Linked DNA regions of Thermogutta terrifontis. The main gene of each other region encodes a partner of the protein of the gene in region 2 in a complex. Links are inferred from orthologs where the notes say so. Each region holds a gene or a part of one and is shown on either strand. Other genes may lie near its edges.

Region 1 (7,206 bases), 340 kb from region 2 along the record:
CGCGTGTAACCGCCCTTGGCCAGCTTTCCAGTGGGGCTGCATGGGTGACGACCACCCTTCGATCGCCCCTCACCACCACCATGGGGGTGATCGATGGGGTTCATCGCGGTACCGCGGACGTGGGGCCGTCTGCCCAGCCAACGCTTGCGGCCTGCTTTACCCAGCACGATGCCCTCATGGTCGGGGTTGCTCACCGCGCCGATTGTCGCCCGGCATGCCGCGGGCACCCGACGGATCTCGCCGCTGGGCAGCGTGAGTTGTGCCCAGTTTGCATCCCGTGCCACCAGCGTCGCGGAACACCCCGCGGCCCGACACATCACGCCGCCTTTCCCCGGAATCAGCTCGATGTTGTGCACCTGCATGCCCAGGGGAATTTCCGAAAGCGGCAGGCAATTCCCAATGTTTGGAGGCGCCCCCGGGCCGCTCATTACCGTGTCGCCGGGTTTAAGCCCATCAGGCGCGATGATATAGCGTTTTTCCCCGTCCGCGTAAACAAGCAACGCGATTCGCGCGCTGCGGTTTGGATCATACTGGATGGAATCAACCTTCGCTGGGATACCATCCTTGTTCCGCTTGAAATCAATGAGGCGGTACATCCGCTTGTGCCCGCCGCCACGATGGCGACAGGTGATGATTCCCTGGTTGTTCCGGCCACCTTTCTTTTTCAGGGGAACAAGAAGGCTCTTTTCCGGCTCGGCGCCCGGCGTCAGCTCGGAGAAATCGCTGACCGTCGCGCCCCGTCGGCCCGGCGATGTCGGCTTGTAGGCTCGAATTCCCATATGAACGGCTCGCCTTGCTCTATCAGTACAGATTGATCCTGTATTCTGGATGGAGTTTCACGATCGCCTTTTTCCAGGCTTTGGTGTACCCAATCCGCCAGCGCACCCGCCGCGGCTTTCCCCGGCGATTCTGCACGTTTACCCAGAGAACCTTCACATTGAACAATTCTTCCACCGCACGTTTGATATCCGCCTTCGTGGCCAGCGGATTGACCTCGAAGGCGTATTGATTGTATCGCTCTGCCTTGTGGTGGTTCTTCTCGGTGATCAGCGGCCGGAAGATCACCTGGTGAGGCTCAAGGCCGCTGAACTCTGGCTTGGGTGTATTCCTCAACATCTGCTTGCACTCCGCTCACTAGCTGGCCGTTCCCACTGCCTTTGCGCGGAACATGTCGAGGGCCGCTCGCGTCATCAGGACCTTCTTCGGCCGAAGAATCACGTATGCGTTCAAATCGGACACCGGCAGCGTGTCCACTTTGTCAATATTCCGGAGGCTCTTATAGGCCGTGACGTCGTAGTTCTCGAGCGTCACCAACACCCGCTGGTCCTGCAGGCCCAGGTTCTTCAAAATGGTGGCAGCTTCCTTGGTTTTTGGCTGTTCGAATTTCAGTTCGTCGATGAGCACCACCTCATTGTCAGCAATTCGCGCCGCGAGCGCCATTCTGGTGGCAAGCCGAAGCGCCTTTTTGGGCAGGCGATAAGACCAGTCCTGCGGGCGCTTCGGGTGTGCGCGACCACCACCGCGTCGAATCGGCGTCCGACGCATACCGGCCCGCGCCCGACCGGTACCCTTCTGCCGGTACAACTTTCGGGTGGAGCCCTCCGTTTCCGATCGGTTCTTGCACTTGGCGGTTCCCTGCCGCAAATTCGCTCGGTACATGACGACCGCGTCGTGCAGAAGCTGCTTGTTGATCTTGGGCGCAAGTTCCGCCGGGTCGATCTCGTACACGTCGACCTGCTCGCCGTTCCGGTTATATACGGGAATGCTCACCATATTCCACGATTCCTGCAATGCCCTTGGCGGTGACTTCGACTACCTCACCACACTGGCCTTAGCTCCCATAGCCAGAACTATCAACCAACCTTGTTGGTCGGCCGAATGATCACGAGCCCGCCCGCCGGACCCGGCACCGCACCCCGCACCACCAACAGGTGTCGTTCAGGATCGATTTTCACCAGTTGCAAATTCCGAATGGTGCATCGCTCGTGGCCGTAATGCCCCGCCATCCGACGGCCCGGCACAACACGCCCCGGCGAGGTGTTGCAGCCCGTGGAACCCGGATGGCGATGCACTTTCTTGACACCATGGCTGGCCCCCTGACCGGCAAACCCATGGCGTTTCATGACACCAGAAAAACCCCGTCCCTTCGTGGTGCCCGTCACATCCACTGCCTTGACACCCTGGAACAGCTCCACCGTCAGAACCTGCCCCACCGAAAACCCATCCACGGGATGCCGGAATTCTCGAATGAACCGCTTGGGTTCGCAGTTAGCCTTCGGAAGAGTTTGTATCCCCGCTGCCGCTAAAAGTCGCTGCCGTTTGCTATCAAGTTTGGCCACGTGCCCGCGTTCTGCCCGAGTTGCTTTCCGACGAGGTTTGTCCAAATACCCCACTTGAATGGCTTCGTAACCGTCCCGGTCCAGCGTTCGAAGCTGCAGAATGTGGCACGGGCCGGCCTGGATCACTGTCACTGGAATGACCCGGCCGTCCTCGTCGAATATCTGAGTCATGCCGACTTTTCGGCCCAAAAGTCCAAGTGCCATGGTTTGCTCACCTTTTCCTGCCTTGCCCCAGGGGACGCGTCGGACATCTCCGCCGTTACCCCTGAAGCTTCCACGTCATACGCAGCTACCGACAACCGCCAAGTCCGCCTACCGTCGTCCCTCAGCCCACCCCCATTTCTTCCGCAAAGCCAAAAAGCAACTTCCTCACTTTCGAGTGCGGGAAATGACCTTAATCTTGATATCGACCCCCGCGGGAGCCGTCAGCTTGTTCAGTTGCTCAATGGTATTGGGAGTCGCCTCTAGGATGTCAATCAATCGCTTGTGCGTCCGAATCTCAAACTGCTGCCGCGCCTTCTTATCCACGTGGGGACTGGAAAGCACGGTGTACCGCTCAATCTTCACTGGGAGCGGAATCGGCCCATGCACTTTCGAATGCGTGCGCTTGGCCGTGTCAACAATTTCCTTTGCGCACTGGTCGAGCACCGCGTGGTCGTAGGATTCCATGCGGATGCGGATAATCTCATTCAGGACGCCCGCCATATCGCTTCACCCTGGTTGTGGACAATATCCCTCTTCGCCCTGATTCAGGGCGAAAAACTTAAATGATATCAGATGGGCTTGATTCTCTCAACGGGGAGGCAGGAAGGAAAATCGCGATCAAGACCCCCTCACGTCCTCATGCCGCCTCCAATTCAGAGTGGGTTCCCGTATTAAACCACAAAGATCGTTTCCGTGCCAAGTCCCCCTGTAGGCAAATTCGTGGGCTGTGGGCTCCGTCGTCCCGTCTGTTCACAGCCGACACCGTTTGTCGCTTGCCGAGACGCTGGCCCGCGCAATCAGTCCTGGAGCACGTCCCGCCCCCGGTAAAAGGTGGCCGCCACGCTGAAAAGTACCGCCGTGGTCAGCATGGTGATCACAAAAAACCAGAAATAACCGGGCCCAGCCATGATGCCGCCGGGTGCATCCAGATGATACAGCTTGACCACGTAATTCACGGCCGCCGTGAATGCATTCCCCATTGAAACCGAAAGAAGATACATGCCCATCACAAGCGACTTGAGGCGTTTCGGGGCCTGGGTGTAAGCGAACTCCAAGCAGGTGACGGAAACCAAAACCTCTGCCGAGGTCAGCACAAGATAAGCAAGGATTTGCCAGCCAATTGTCGGGGTCAATCCCCTCTGAATGAGTGACTCGATGACCGCCGAGATCCAAAAAGAGCCAGCAGCCACAAACATGCCTACCGAAATTCTGCGTAGCGGAGTGAACTTCCAGAAGCGGTCCACCAGGGGATAGAGAACCCGCGTGAACAGGGGAACCAACACGAGAATCAACACAGGATTGACCGCCTGAATTTGCGCAGATTCCCAGTGAATCCCGAGGAAATGTCGGTTCATCTTTTCCGCCTGAAGTACCCAGGCTGACCCCGACTGATCAAAAAGAGACCAGAACATGGCGACAAACACGAAGAGGGGCACCAACCGCAGCAGCGCCTGCCGTCCTTCAGGGTCGACGAGATCCGTCAAGAATTTTCGTCCCGCCGGGGGAATATGGGCAAATTTCGATCGTCCCGCAAAAAACACCGCCGTTGCCAGGGCCATCAGTAACCCTGGTACAGCAAAGGCCAGTCCGGGCCCGGAAATCCGGAGCAACCACGGCGTAAGGAGCGACGACGTGGCCGCCCCAAGGTTGATCGCCAGGTAGAACCACGCGAACACCTCGGTCATCCGATGAGCATTTGCGCGGCAGAATTGGTCGCCCACATGAGCGGAAACGCAGGACTTGATTCCACCGGACCCCAGCGCGATCAGGGCGAGTCCCAGGAACAGGCCCAGCCGGGTCTCATCCCATGCCAGCGCAACATGCCCCAAGCAGTACACCAGCGATAACCCGATAATCGTTGGGTACTTGCCCCAGAACATGTCGGCCAGCACCGCACCGAGAATCGGGAAAAAATAAACGCCCATATTGAAAAGGTGGAAGTAGAATTTCGCCTCTGCCTCGGTCATGGGGGCGGCATGGCCGTCGGCTGTCAGAAGGTACTGCGTCATAAACACGACGAGAATCGCCCGCATGCCGTAAAAGCTGAACCGCTCGGCGGCCTCATTCCCAATGATGTAGGGAATACCCGGCGGAAGCGCCTCGGTTTGGATCGGAGCGGTCGGGTAGTTCGGACGGGAAAAAAGCTGTTCTCGAAAGGATTCGAGACGCTTCCTGAGCATGCGTGCCCTCCGTCAAAAAAGCCAACCAAGCTGATCGAAACAATCTCCCCGGAGCCTTTTGCCGGGGCGGAATCCCCCATTATAAACCACCGGGTGGTGCGCAGACGCGGCCGGGCCGATGCCATTCCACCATCCCTATTCAACCACGCAGGAAAGCCGAGCAACGCACGGACAGCTGGGGCAAGATGACAGGTGGCGGACGGGAACAAGTGCCGTGTTGATTGACGTTTGGGGTATCGCAAAGCTTTCCACCGGTTAGCGATGCTGCCTGACTCACCATGTTATGGCCGTGGACAGCGCCGTTTTACTTTTCAGCGACACAATTCCCTGGTAGATTAAAGACTGTGGCCTTTGTGGAGTTCCGGGTCTCGCCCGGCCTTCCCGTGTGATGGCATGTCCGACCTGCCGAATTGGGCGCTGGGTGCCTGGCAGCCGGGATCGCCGGAGGGCAAAAGATGCTGTAGAATAAAGTTAAGTTCTCCGGGCTGGAATAGGCTGGGTTCCGGACCCAACCTGTGGAACACAAGCGGCGATAGCCATAGGACTTTAAACTGAGTCCCCGTAGCTCAATCGGATAGAGCGTCGGCCTCCGGAGCCGAAGGTTACAGGTTCGAGTCCTGTCGGGGACGCTTTCCGCGCAAACCGCTTTGGATTCGTTCCGCCGCAGGCCGTTTTGGTTTGCGGCCTACTCGCTTCAGTGGTGCAACCCTTGTCAGTCGCTTCAATTCCCTGGGCCGTGCTGGCCGGATGTTTTCTTGGAGCACTTCATGCCGAGTGGAAACCCAAGCAAATCGTGATATAGGCGAAAGGCGGAGCAGTACGTTATCGGGCATCCCGTCGCAACCACTCGGCACAACAATGTGCATCTTTTGCTGTGAGCGTGCGTTTACCGGCAGTCTAAATCGGACCGACGATCAACGGAACCACCCAACCCTTCACAAACGAGGACAAACGGCAGACTTTTCCGCCAATTCGCGCGGGCCGTATCCACGTTCCCACGATCCAACCCATCGTTTTCCAATTGATGTCGGACACAGGGGATACGAGTCACCCTTCTGGACAAATCGGACATGGCGCGGCATAAGAAATTGTCGGTCAGCGATAGTTCTCTGCGGGTTGCCGCATGCTTCACGGTCTCAGGGAGGCTGACGTCAATTCTGCCTTTCGTCTGTAAGGAGCTTTTCCCATGCTGAGGGAATATCGCCATTACAGGATGGTGAACACGAAGTTGCACAGTCTGATCACCGCAGAATATCTCGATCAAGCAACCTTGGAAAAAGCGGCACGCCTTCTGAAGCTGACGCGAAACCGTGAAATCGTTTTGGTGGCGATGACGATGCCAACGCGCTTCTCGATTGTGCAATTTACGAAGTGCGTCAGGCAGACGGTAAGACGTGCGTCGAACGCTATGCCGAAGAGGTGAGCAGCGTGAGTCCCAGCGAAAGACGAGTGTTGGCGGCAATGTGCCGAGCAAGAACGGGGCTATTCAGGGTAGACGGAATTTCGAAAAGGCAAGGCCAAATCATGCTTGAAAATCTAATCATGCCAGGGGAAAAGGAGATCCTGACGGATATCGCCTTCAGCCAAACGATATATGAAGGGTTGCTGCTTTTCTTTCGAGCAATTCGTGTAGAAGCGGTCACAATGACTTCTGGCGTAGCCTTCGTGTTTCCCCAGCGAATGGAGGCGAAGTTACTAGAGGAATGGGAGCGACTTGAGGGCAAGAGTCCAGAACTGTTTGCCTGGTTCTTCAGGGAAAGCAAGCGGAGCGGGTATGAGACCCACTACCTTTGACTATTGGCCTGCATCGTTGCCAACGACGCGCAGTGGTTGGGAGCTCGCGCAACCATAAGCCGACCAGCAGCCTAAGCGTACCATAAAGGCCATTTCAAGCGGCTGTTTTGACTTAGTCCGCTCCACCGTCACTACCAAAACCCGGCAGTTGGGACACCGATGCGATTACTTAGCGTAGGTCGGCCAATTTCACTTGGATATAAACGCCCAGCGTCAGTCGTACCTCGCTGCGGCCGGCAAGGGTTTGGGCCATCTTTGGCGGAAGCCCGGCACGCTGCAAATTCGTGATGAAAAGATGCCTGAGGTTGCAAAAGTCGCCATAAAGCTGGTCGTGGTTCGCGTAAAGAACAACCTCCGACGCAGTCCTCTTTCCAACGCGTGACCGTGTATTGCGTTACGACGGGTACGACAAGCATGCCCCTCCAAACGACGTTTCCTATTTCGCGGACACGACGCAGGTTTATCGGTAGGGGCAATTCATGAATTGCCCCTACAACACTTTGTCCCTGTGGGATCTCATGGTCTTTTGGAAAAGGTCGGCTGAGTCGGCGGAATCTTCCATTGGCACGTGGCTCTTTGGGCTGATAATCTATAGTTTTGCACATCCAATAGACTCCAGGTGAGTGAGTTTCATCTCAGATGTCAGAACAGCGCGTTGAACTGGCTATTCAGCCTCTCGATAAAACCGC
Region 2 (7,311 bases):
GTCGCAACCAGAGCGGGGAAGTTGGCTCCTCCGAGGTTTTGGGGCGGGTGATCAGAAAACAGATTTGTTCGGGGTCGATCTCTTCGTCCGGCCGGAGTTCCCCCAGCGGATTTCGGCGCACTCGGCGGAGCAGGGGGGCAAGTTCCCGCCGAATGATCTCACTTCCCAATCGCTCATGATTGAGCCCATAGCGGGCAAGATAGAATTGGTCGAAGAAATGCCCAAACGGACCGTGCCCCACGTCATGAAGGAGCCCGGCAAGCCTCATGAGCGTTGTCACGTAGCCGAAACTGGGCGTGTCTGGATCGCTGGCCTGGAGGCTCGGGTACAGGTGCTGCGTGACACGCCCCGCAAGGTGCATCACGCCCAAAACATGCTGGAAGCGCGTATGTGTTGCAGACGGAAAGACCCACCAGGCCGTCTGAAGCTGGTGAATCTGGCGTAATCGTTGAACCCACGGATGGTCAATAATATCCTGCTCGGAAATTTCCCCCGGGGCGGCTCCGCGGCGCGACACAAAAGGGATATAGCCGTGGATGGGATCGTGGCTGAGACTCTCCCAGTCGTAGTTCGGCTGCATCACGGACACTCCCAAAAGCGGTCCTTTGCGCTTTCTGCCGGGTTTATAATGATACGACGCGCCAGTCGCAGGATTGCTGCTTCCCTGTATTTTCTGAAGATATCGTTTTAGGGCAAAGGGGCGCCGTGGCGGGATAAGGAGGGGACCGGAGGGCCAAAGGGAAGAGGTAGCGACTGAGGGATAGTGTGTTTGGTGTGGTCCTTTTTGACGAGGAGGAGGATTCGGTATGCTGCGCTCGAGCGTGCTTGTGTTGGCTGCTTGCGGAATGTTGGTTTTTGCCGATAGCGTCTGTCGTGCCCAACCGCCGGGAGGCCCGCGGCAGAGAGGCAATCCTCGCGCGGTCTTTGAGGTGAAAACTCTACCGAAGGACGACGTGGAAAAACGGATTCTGGAAGTCATTGAAGAGGTAGGTCGAAATCAGCGGGCAGGGAATATGATTGTTCCCGAGGAAGACGGACGTCTCCTCCGTGCATGGGCCGAGGCCGTGGGGGCCAAGCACGTGGTGGAACTCGGTACCTCGGTGGGGTATTCCGGACTGTGGTTCTGCCTGGTGCTAAAAAAGACGGGAGGAAAGTTGACCACCTTTGAAATCAACGAGAAGCGTGCTGCCATGGCCCGGGAGAATTTCGAAAAAGCAGGGGTCAGCGACATTGTGACGATTGTGCTTGGGGATGCCCACGAAACCGTCAAACAGGTCAAGGAACCGATCGATGTTCTTTTCCTCGACGCAGACAAGACCGGGTATCTTGACTATTTTGAGAAGCTTTCACCCCTGGTTCGTCCCGGGGGAGTTGTTATCGCCCATAACATGATCCCGAGCATGGCCGACCCGCGATTCGTGAAGGCAATCACGACAAATCCAGACTACGAGACGGTGTTCCTGCACATGGACGCCTCGGGGGTATCGGTGTCGGTGAAAAAACATTGACCGGACATTTCCTCCTGGCGTGGGGAACTTCTGCCCGCAGCCAGGGTGAAAGTCCCTAGCGAAAACCCAGCAACAAAAAACCGGCAGGGGTTGGCCCCATCACCTCTGCCGGTTTGTTCTCATCTTTTGAGCGAAGAATCAACAATCAATGGCATGGGAAAGAATCTGCGGGCGGTTGCCGCGACGAATGGCAAACAGTCAGATCGCCTCCCCGCCGCGCTCGCCGGTTCGGATTCGGATGCAATCCTCCAGGGGCAACACGAAAATTTTGCCATCCCCAATCTGCCCGTGCGGTCCGGTCCGTGCCCCTTTGATGATGGCGTCAATGGTCGGTTCCAGAAAGTTGTCATTGACGGCGATCATGAGCTGGACCTTGCGGGTGAGATTCACGGAATACTCATGGCCCCTAAAGGCCTCGGCATGACCCTTTTCCCGCCCAAATCCCTGCACGTCCATGACCGTGAGGCGGAAGACCTCCACCTCCGCAAGGGCCTGTTTGACGGCTTCCAGTCGATGGGGCTGAATGATGGCGATGATCAGCTTCATTGGGCCACCCTACGACGAAAAACATAACTCACCAGCGGTAGGTATCACACTATCATATCTGGATACGTGCGGCAAGACACGCCCTGAGGACAATTGACCACAGTTCGTTGTGCCACCAGATCGTGGCGTTCAGACAAGAAAACACCATTGGCGGAATAAGGCAATCAAAACCGATTGGGGGCGACCAGTTGGCCGCCCCCGCGTGTCCATCAGATCGCTCTCCCGCGTTGCCACAATCTCAGGTGGCGAAGTCTTGAGGCTTGCGGATCACACGTCACACCAAAGCCGGCAGTTCGTAGCCCTTCCGCCGCGGGCGCTCCATATAGGAAGACTTGTTGGCTCCGTCGTGGTTGGTGAATTGCTCCGTCGTCGGGTCCCAGCGAAGTTTGAATCCCACCTCGCCCACTTCGCGCACAATGTTGACGAGATAGCACAGTGTTGTGGAGCGTTGTCCGTATTCGATGTCGGCATTGCACCGCTTGCGTGTCTTAATGCACTCAATCCAGTTGGCGATGTGGTATTCCGTCTCCGGCCGTGTGATCGGGCCTGGATAATCCGGTGATTGCATGAGTTCCTTGGGATTGGTTGCAATCTTGTTGCGATTGATTTCCACTTTCCCCTTTTCACCGATGAAGATCGCACCCAACCCAGGGCCCCAATCGCCATTCAAGTGGAGACGCAGTTCTGTCCCATTGGCATACCACATCCGCACTTTGGCCCGCGGCCCAACCACCGGACGAGCCAGACGGTTGAGGTACTCCAGATAAGTGGGATCATCTTCGGGGATGGTCTCAAACTTGCCGCACGGTTCTACCCGGACAGGTTCCTCGAGCATGATCTCCACCGGACCTGTTTCGTCGGTGCCGAGAGCACGCTGGATTTGATCGTAGGAATGGGTTCCCCAACCAGTGACGCCGTAGCACAATCCCCCACCATCATAGTCCCACCAGCGCTCCCAACCGTGATGCAGTTCGGGGTGGTACGGCCGTAATTCTGCCTGATTCGTCCACACGTCCCACCAGTTCGCGCTTCCCCCTTCGGGCATCGGCATCGGCGGCTTCCCCGGCCAGCGCTCCGGACCCACGAAGTTAGGGGCAATTACCGTGAGGACTTTGCCAATGGCACCGTTTTTCACCAAATCGCTGGCCCAGTTATTGATGGGCATGGAACGCTGCTGGGTTCCCACTTGTGTCACCCGATTGTACTTCCGCGCCGCCTGCACCATGTACCGGCCTTCGCGGATTGTCAGGCACATGGGTTTTTCGATGTAGGCATCCATCCCCATTTGCATGGCGATCACGGTGATCCAAGCCCGGGCATGAGTGGTGGTTTCCACCATCACACCATCGGGCTTTTCCTTTTCAATCATGGTGCGGAAGTCTTCGTAAGTGCCCCATTTTTGGTCTTGTCCCACATCTTTGACGAAACGATCGATGGCGGGCTTGAAACAATCGCACACCGCCACAATTTGCATGTCTTTGATTTCCCGGGACTCATTGACGATCGATCGCGCTCGGCCGCCCAGGCCGACGATGGCCACTTTGACCCGTTCGGATGCCGGGGCCTGACCCGCCAATCCCAGGGCTCGGCTGCTGACAAACGTCGGGATGCCCAGGACGGCACCCAGCTTCAATACAGAGCGACGGGAAATCTGGTGCTCTCGCATGGCAAACTCCTTTCACGAGTTGGAAGGCGTCAAAATCGACTGGTGCGGCGGCAATCGCTTGTATAGGAGGATGCGCCACTGGCCGAAAAACATGATTTCACTGGCAATAGAATACACCCATCCAGCCCGTTTGCCAATGCTCTCGATTTTTGGGTTCGCCAACTTCGGGAATGACTGCGGGGACGAGATTTTCGTTGGTGGGTTCTCGGTGTTTTCATTCAACGGGAGCGCCCCTTGTGTCTGGATGAGCTCAAACTCGCCAAGTTATGACAGCGGTGGGAACGGACTGCCACGTTCGAAGAGATCCCGTCTAATGGAGCCCCACCCGAACCGGAAAAAAAGGAGTTTTCTCGCTACACGGGCGGAACTCAGCTTTCAGCAAACATTGCATCCACGAAGCTATCGGCATCGAAGGGCAGGAGGTCTTCAGGTTTTTCCCCCACGCCGACAAATTTCACGGGCAGTCCCATCTGCTGTCGAATCGCCACCACAACCCCGCCTTTGGCTGTGCCGTCCAGTTTTGCGAGAACAAGCCCGGTACACTTGACGGCCTCGCTGAAATGCTTGGCCTGACTGATCCCATTCTGACCAGTGGTGGCGTCGAGGACGAGAAGGACCTCGTGGGGGGCCTCGGGAATCTGTTTTCCCAACACCCGGTGGATTTTGGAGAGTTCCCGCATCAGATTCTGATGTGTTTGCAGACGTCCCGCGGTATCGACGATACAGACGTCGGCCTGGGTTTCAATCGCCCGGGCGACCGCTCGATGACCCACAGCCGCGGGATCACTTCCCTGCGGGCCGGTCACAATCTCCACCCCCAAACGCTGAGCCCAGATACTCAATTGCTCCACGGCCGCAGCGCGGAAGGTATCCGCCGCTCCGAGGAGGACTTTCTTCCCCTGCGACTGGAACATGTACGCCAATTTGGCGATTGTCGTGGTTTTCCCGCACCCGTTGACCCCGCAAACCATGATGACCGTTGGGCCCTGGCTGGCGAAGCGGATGGGGGACTCCGGTTGCCGCAGGAGATCTTTAAGGCCCTTCTTTATTTCCTCAATCGCCTCTGACCATTCGATGACGCGATTGCGGTACTTCTGGGCGATCTGATCGACGAGCTGCTGGGCCGCTTGAACCCCCATGTCGGTGCGAACCAGAACTTCGAAGAGCTCATCCAGGAAAGCCTGATCGACCAGCCTTCCCCGCGTCTTGAACAGATCGCGGATGTCTGTTTGTAAAATTTGGGCGGTCTTTTTCAGACCTTGTTTGATACGATCAAGCAGTCCCATGGTCGCGACTCACCGGATTCTCTCTTGCCTGCGCTGAAACACCCTCTTTTTTGTCTCGCAAGGGCCGGATATCTAATCGGTTTGGCTTCCCGAACACCGGCCCAACAGCTCCAAATTTTGCCAGCGGTTATTTGCACGGTCAAACTGGCGCCATCGCCATGGATGCACCGCCCGATGGACGACCAACTGTCACGACTTTTCCGGCGTCCGCGCGCAGCCCAGAACGATATCCCGGTACAGTCGGTCCAGGATCCCGTTCACAAATGGCCCCGATTGTTGCGTCCCGAATGTTTTGGCCAACTCCACGGCCTCATCGATTGCCACCTGGGGGGGTACATCGGTGTAAAGCAACTCGTAGGCCCCAATCCTCAGGGCATTCCGATCGGTGACGGCCATTCGGCTCAGGGACCAGTTCTCGGTGACCGCCCCAATCTTGGCGTCCAGTTCCTGTCGGAATTTTCGCACTCCGTTGAGCAACTCGCTTGCAAAACGAACCAACTCCGGATGACGGAGGCGCTGCCGCAATGTCTGTTCATCGTCGGCCGGGTTATGCTGGGGATTGAGATCATCCTGATAAAGAATTTGAAGGACCACGGCCCGGGCCTTCCTGCGACCGCTCATATGCTCCATCGCGTCACCCACTGTAGGCCCCTCCCGATGGTGCTTTTTCAGCGGTTGTCACCTCGTTCCGGCGTATTTGCAGATGTTGCTCCATTTGCTCCATGAGACGGACCATTTCGAGAGCTGCCTGGGCGGCTTCCGCCCCTTTATTGCTGACCGCTCGCCCCGACCGATCTTTACTCCGGATGACGTCACTCCCCGCGGACCGTGCCATGGCTTGCTCAAGCGTGTCGCATGTGATCACCCCGAATAAAACTGGAACCCCTGTTTTTACACCAATTTCGGCAATTTGCAGGCTCACCGCGCGATTAATGTGCTGGTCGTGGGAAGTCTCCCCTTTGATGACCGCACCCAGACAGATGACCGCCAAATACTTCCGCGAGCTGGCCAGCCACTGGGCAACGGTGGGAATCTCAAACGCGCCGGGAACCCAGAAGACGTCAATGGCTTCGTTGGAAACACCGGCCGAGGTGAGTGTTTCCAGGGCCCCCTGAAGCAACCCATTTGTGATTGTCTCATTAAAACGGGAAACGACCACAGCAAACCGTCCCGGGGGTAACTCGCAAGTTCCCTCGAAGACGCGAATGCCGGGAAAGCGTTCGCGAAGATTCATGGCAGCGTGTGGATTGGTCATGGAATTGGCTGTCTATCGTCCACGCCCGGGTAGTAACTGCATCTGAGCCCGCGCCAACCATCAGGGCGGTTTGTGATTGAACGGGGCTCCTTGTCGCGGAAGCGTGGTTGCCCGCTCGTGCATCAAGACGGAAAACAGGTCAGCCGTTTGCCGTCCCCCTGAACATGCTCAAATCAACGGACGTTGAGACTCATCAAGAACTCGGCGTTGGTCTTGGTTTTGGCCAGACGGCTCACCAGGAATTCCATGGCATCCGGCGGATTCATCTCGTTCAGAACACGGCGGAGAATGCAAATCCGGCGATGTTCTTCTGGGTCAAGAAGCATTTCTTCACGACGTGTTCCTGAACGGTTGATGTCGATGGCCGGCCAGATGCGCTTGTCCACCAGCCGACGGTCGAGCACAATTTCCATGTTTCCGGTGCCCTTGAACTCCTCGAAAATGACCTCGTCCATCTTACTGCCGGTGTCGATCAGAGCCGTGGCGATGATGGTGAGAGAACCGCCTTCGTCGATCTTCCGCGCGGACCCGAAGAATTTCTTCGGTCGCTGCAGGGCGTTGGCGTCCACGCCTCCTGTAAGGATCTTTCCAGAGGCGGGGCACTCGGCATTCCATGCCCGGGCCAGTCGGGTGATGGAATCGAGGAAGATGATGACGTCTTTGCCGTATTCCACCATCCGTTTGGCCTTCTCGATCACCATTTCCGACACCTGGATGTGTCGGGCTGGAGCCTCATCAAATGTCGAGCTGATCACCTCACAGTTACAGCCTTTGATCTGACGCTCCATGTCCGTCACCTCTTCCGGACGCTCGTCGATGAGCAGCATAAACACGTAGCAGTCCGGATAATTCTTGAGAACGGCTTTGGCCATCTTCTGGAGGAGGATCGTCTTCCCCGCCCGGGGTGGGCTTACGATTAGGCCCCGCTGTCCGAATCCGACGGGTGCGATGAGGTCCACCACCCGGCATTCAATTTCTTCCGGAGTCGTTTCGAGGATGATTCGTTTGTCGGGATGGCAAGGGGTGAGGTCGTCAAACCAGATTTTCTTG

The links.
Region 1: the proteins of nusB (region 2) and rpsJ are in contact, whole or in part, in a solved structure (PDB 3D3B), measured with the Escherichia coli proteins. The link is inferred for Thermogutta terrifontis from one-to-one orthologs.

The regions. Positions count from the first base shown.
Region 1 is NZ_CP018477.1:1,373,751-1,380,956, reverse strand. The notes cover bases 1,377-4,270. They hold rpsJ (30S ribosomal protein S10), read right to left. Parts: upstream 3,045-4,270; coding sequence 2,709-3,044; downstream 1,377-2,708. Other genes in these bases: THTE_RS05170 (POT family MFS transporter), read right to left, coding at 3,341-4,270; rplC (50S ribosomal protein L3), read right to left, coding at 1,854-2,543; rplD (50S ribosomal protein L4), read right to left, coding at 1,377-1,773. Outside these bases: rplB (50S ribosomal protein L2), read right to left, coding at 1-779; rplW (50S ribosomal protein L23), read right to left, coding at 802-1,116; more of rplD, read right to left, coding at 1,135-1,376; more of THTE_RS05170, read right to left, coding at 4,271-4,723; THTE_RS05160 (DUF7986 domain-containing protein), read left to right, coding at 5,910-6,146; THTE_RS18760 (DUF7986 domain-containing protein), read left to right, coding at 6,095-6,517; THTE_RS05150 (ASKHA domain-containing protein), read left to right, coding at 7,157-7,206. UniProt on the Escherichia coli protein: Involved in the binding of tRNA to the ribosomes. Part of the processive rRNA transcription and antitermination complex (rrnTAC). The complex forms an RNA-chaperone ring around the RNA exit tunnel of RNA polymerase (RNAP).
Region 2 is NZ_CP018477.1:1,713,962-1,721,272, forward strand. What follows is about bases 3,912-6,910. They hold nusB (transcription antitermination factor NusB), read right to left. Parts: upstream 5,628-6,910; coding sequence 5,196-5,627; downstream 3,912-5,195. Other genes in these bases: ftsY (signal recognition particle-docking protein FtsY), read right to left, coding at 4,089-5,006; ribH (6,7-dimethyl-8-ribityllumazine synthase), read right to left, coding at 5,641-6,261; rho (transcription termination factor Rho), read right to left, coding at 6,435-6,910. In the rest of the region: THTE_RS06450 (HD domain-containing protein), read right to left, coding at 1-580; THTE_RS06455 (O-methyltransferase), read left to right, coding at 807-1,508; THTE_RS06460 (P-II family nitrogen regulator), read right to left, coding at 1,707-2,054; THTE_RS06465 (Gfo/Idh/MocA family protein), read right to left, coding at 2,329-3,720; more of rho, read right to left, coding at 6,911-7,311. UniProt on the Escherichia coli protein: Part of the processive rRNA transcription and antitermination complex (rrnTAC). The complex forms an RNA-chaperone ring around the RNA exit tunnel of RNA polymerase (RNAP).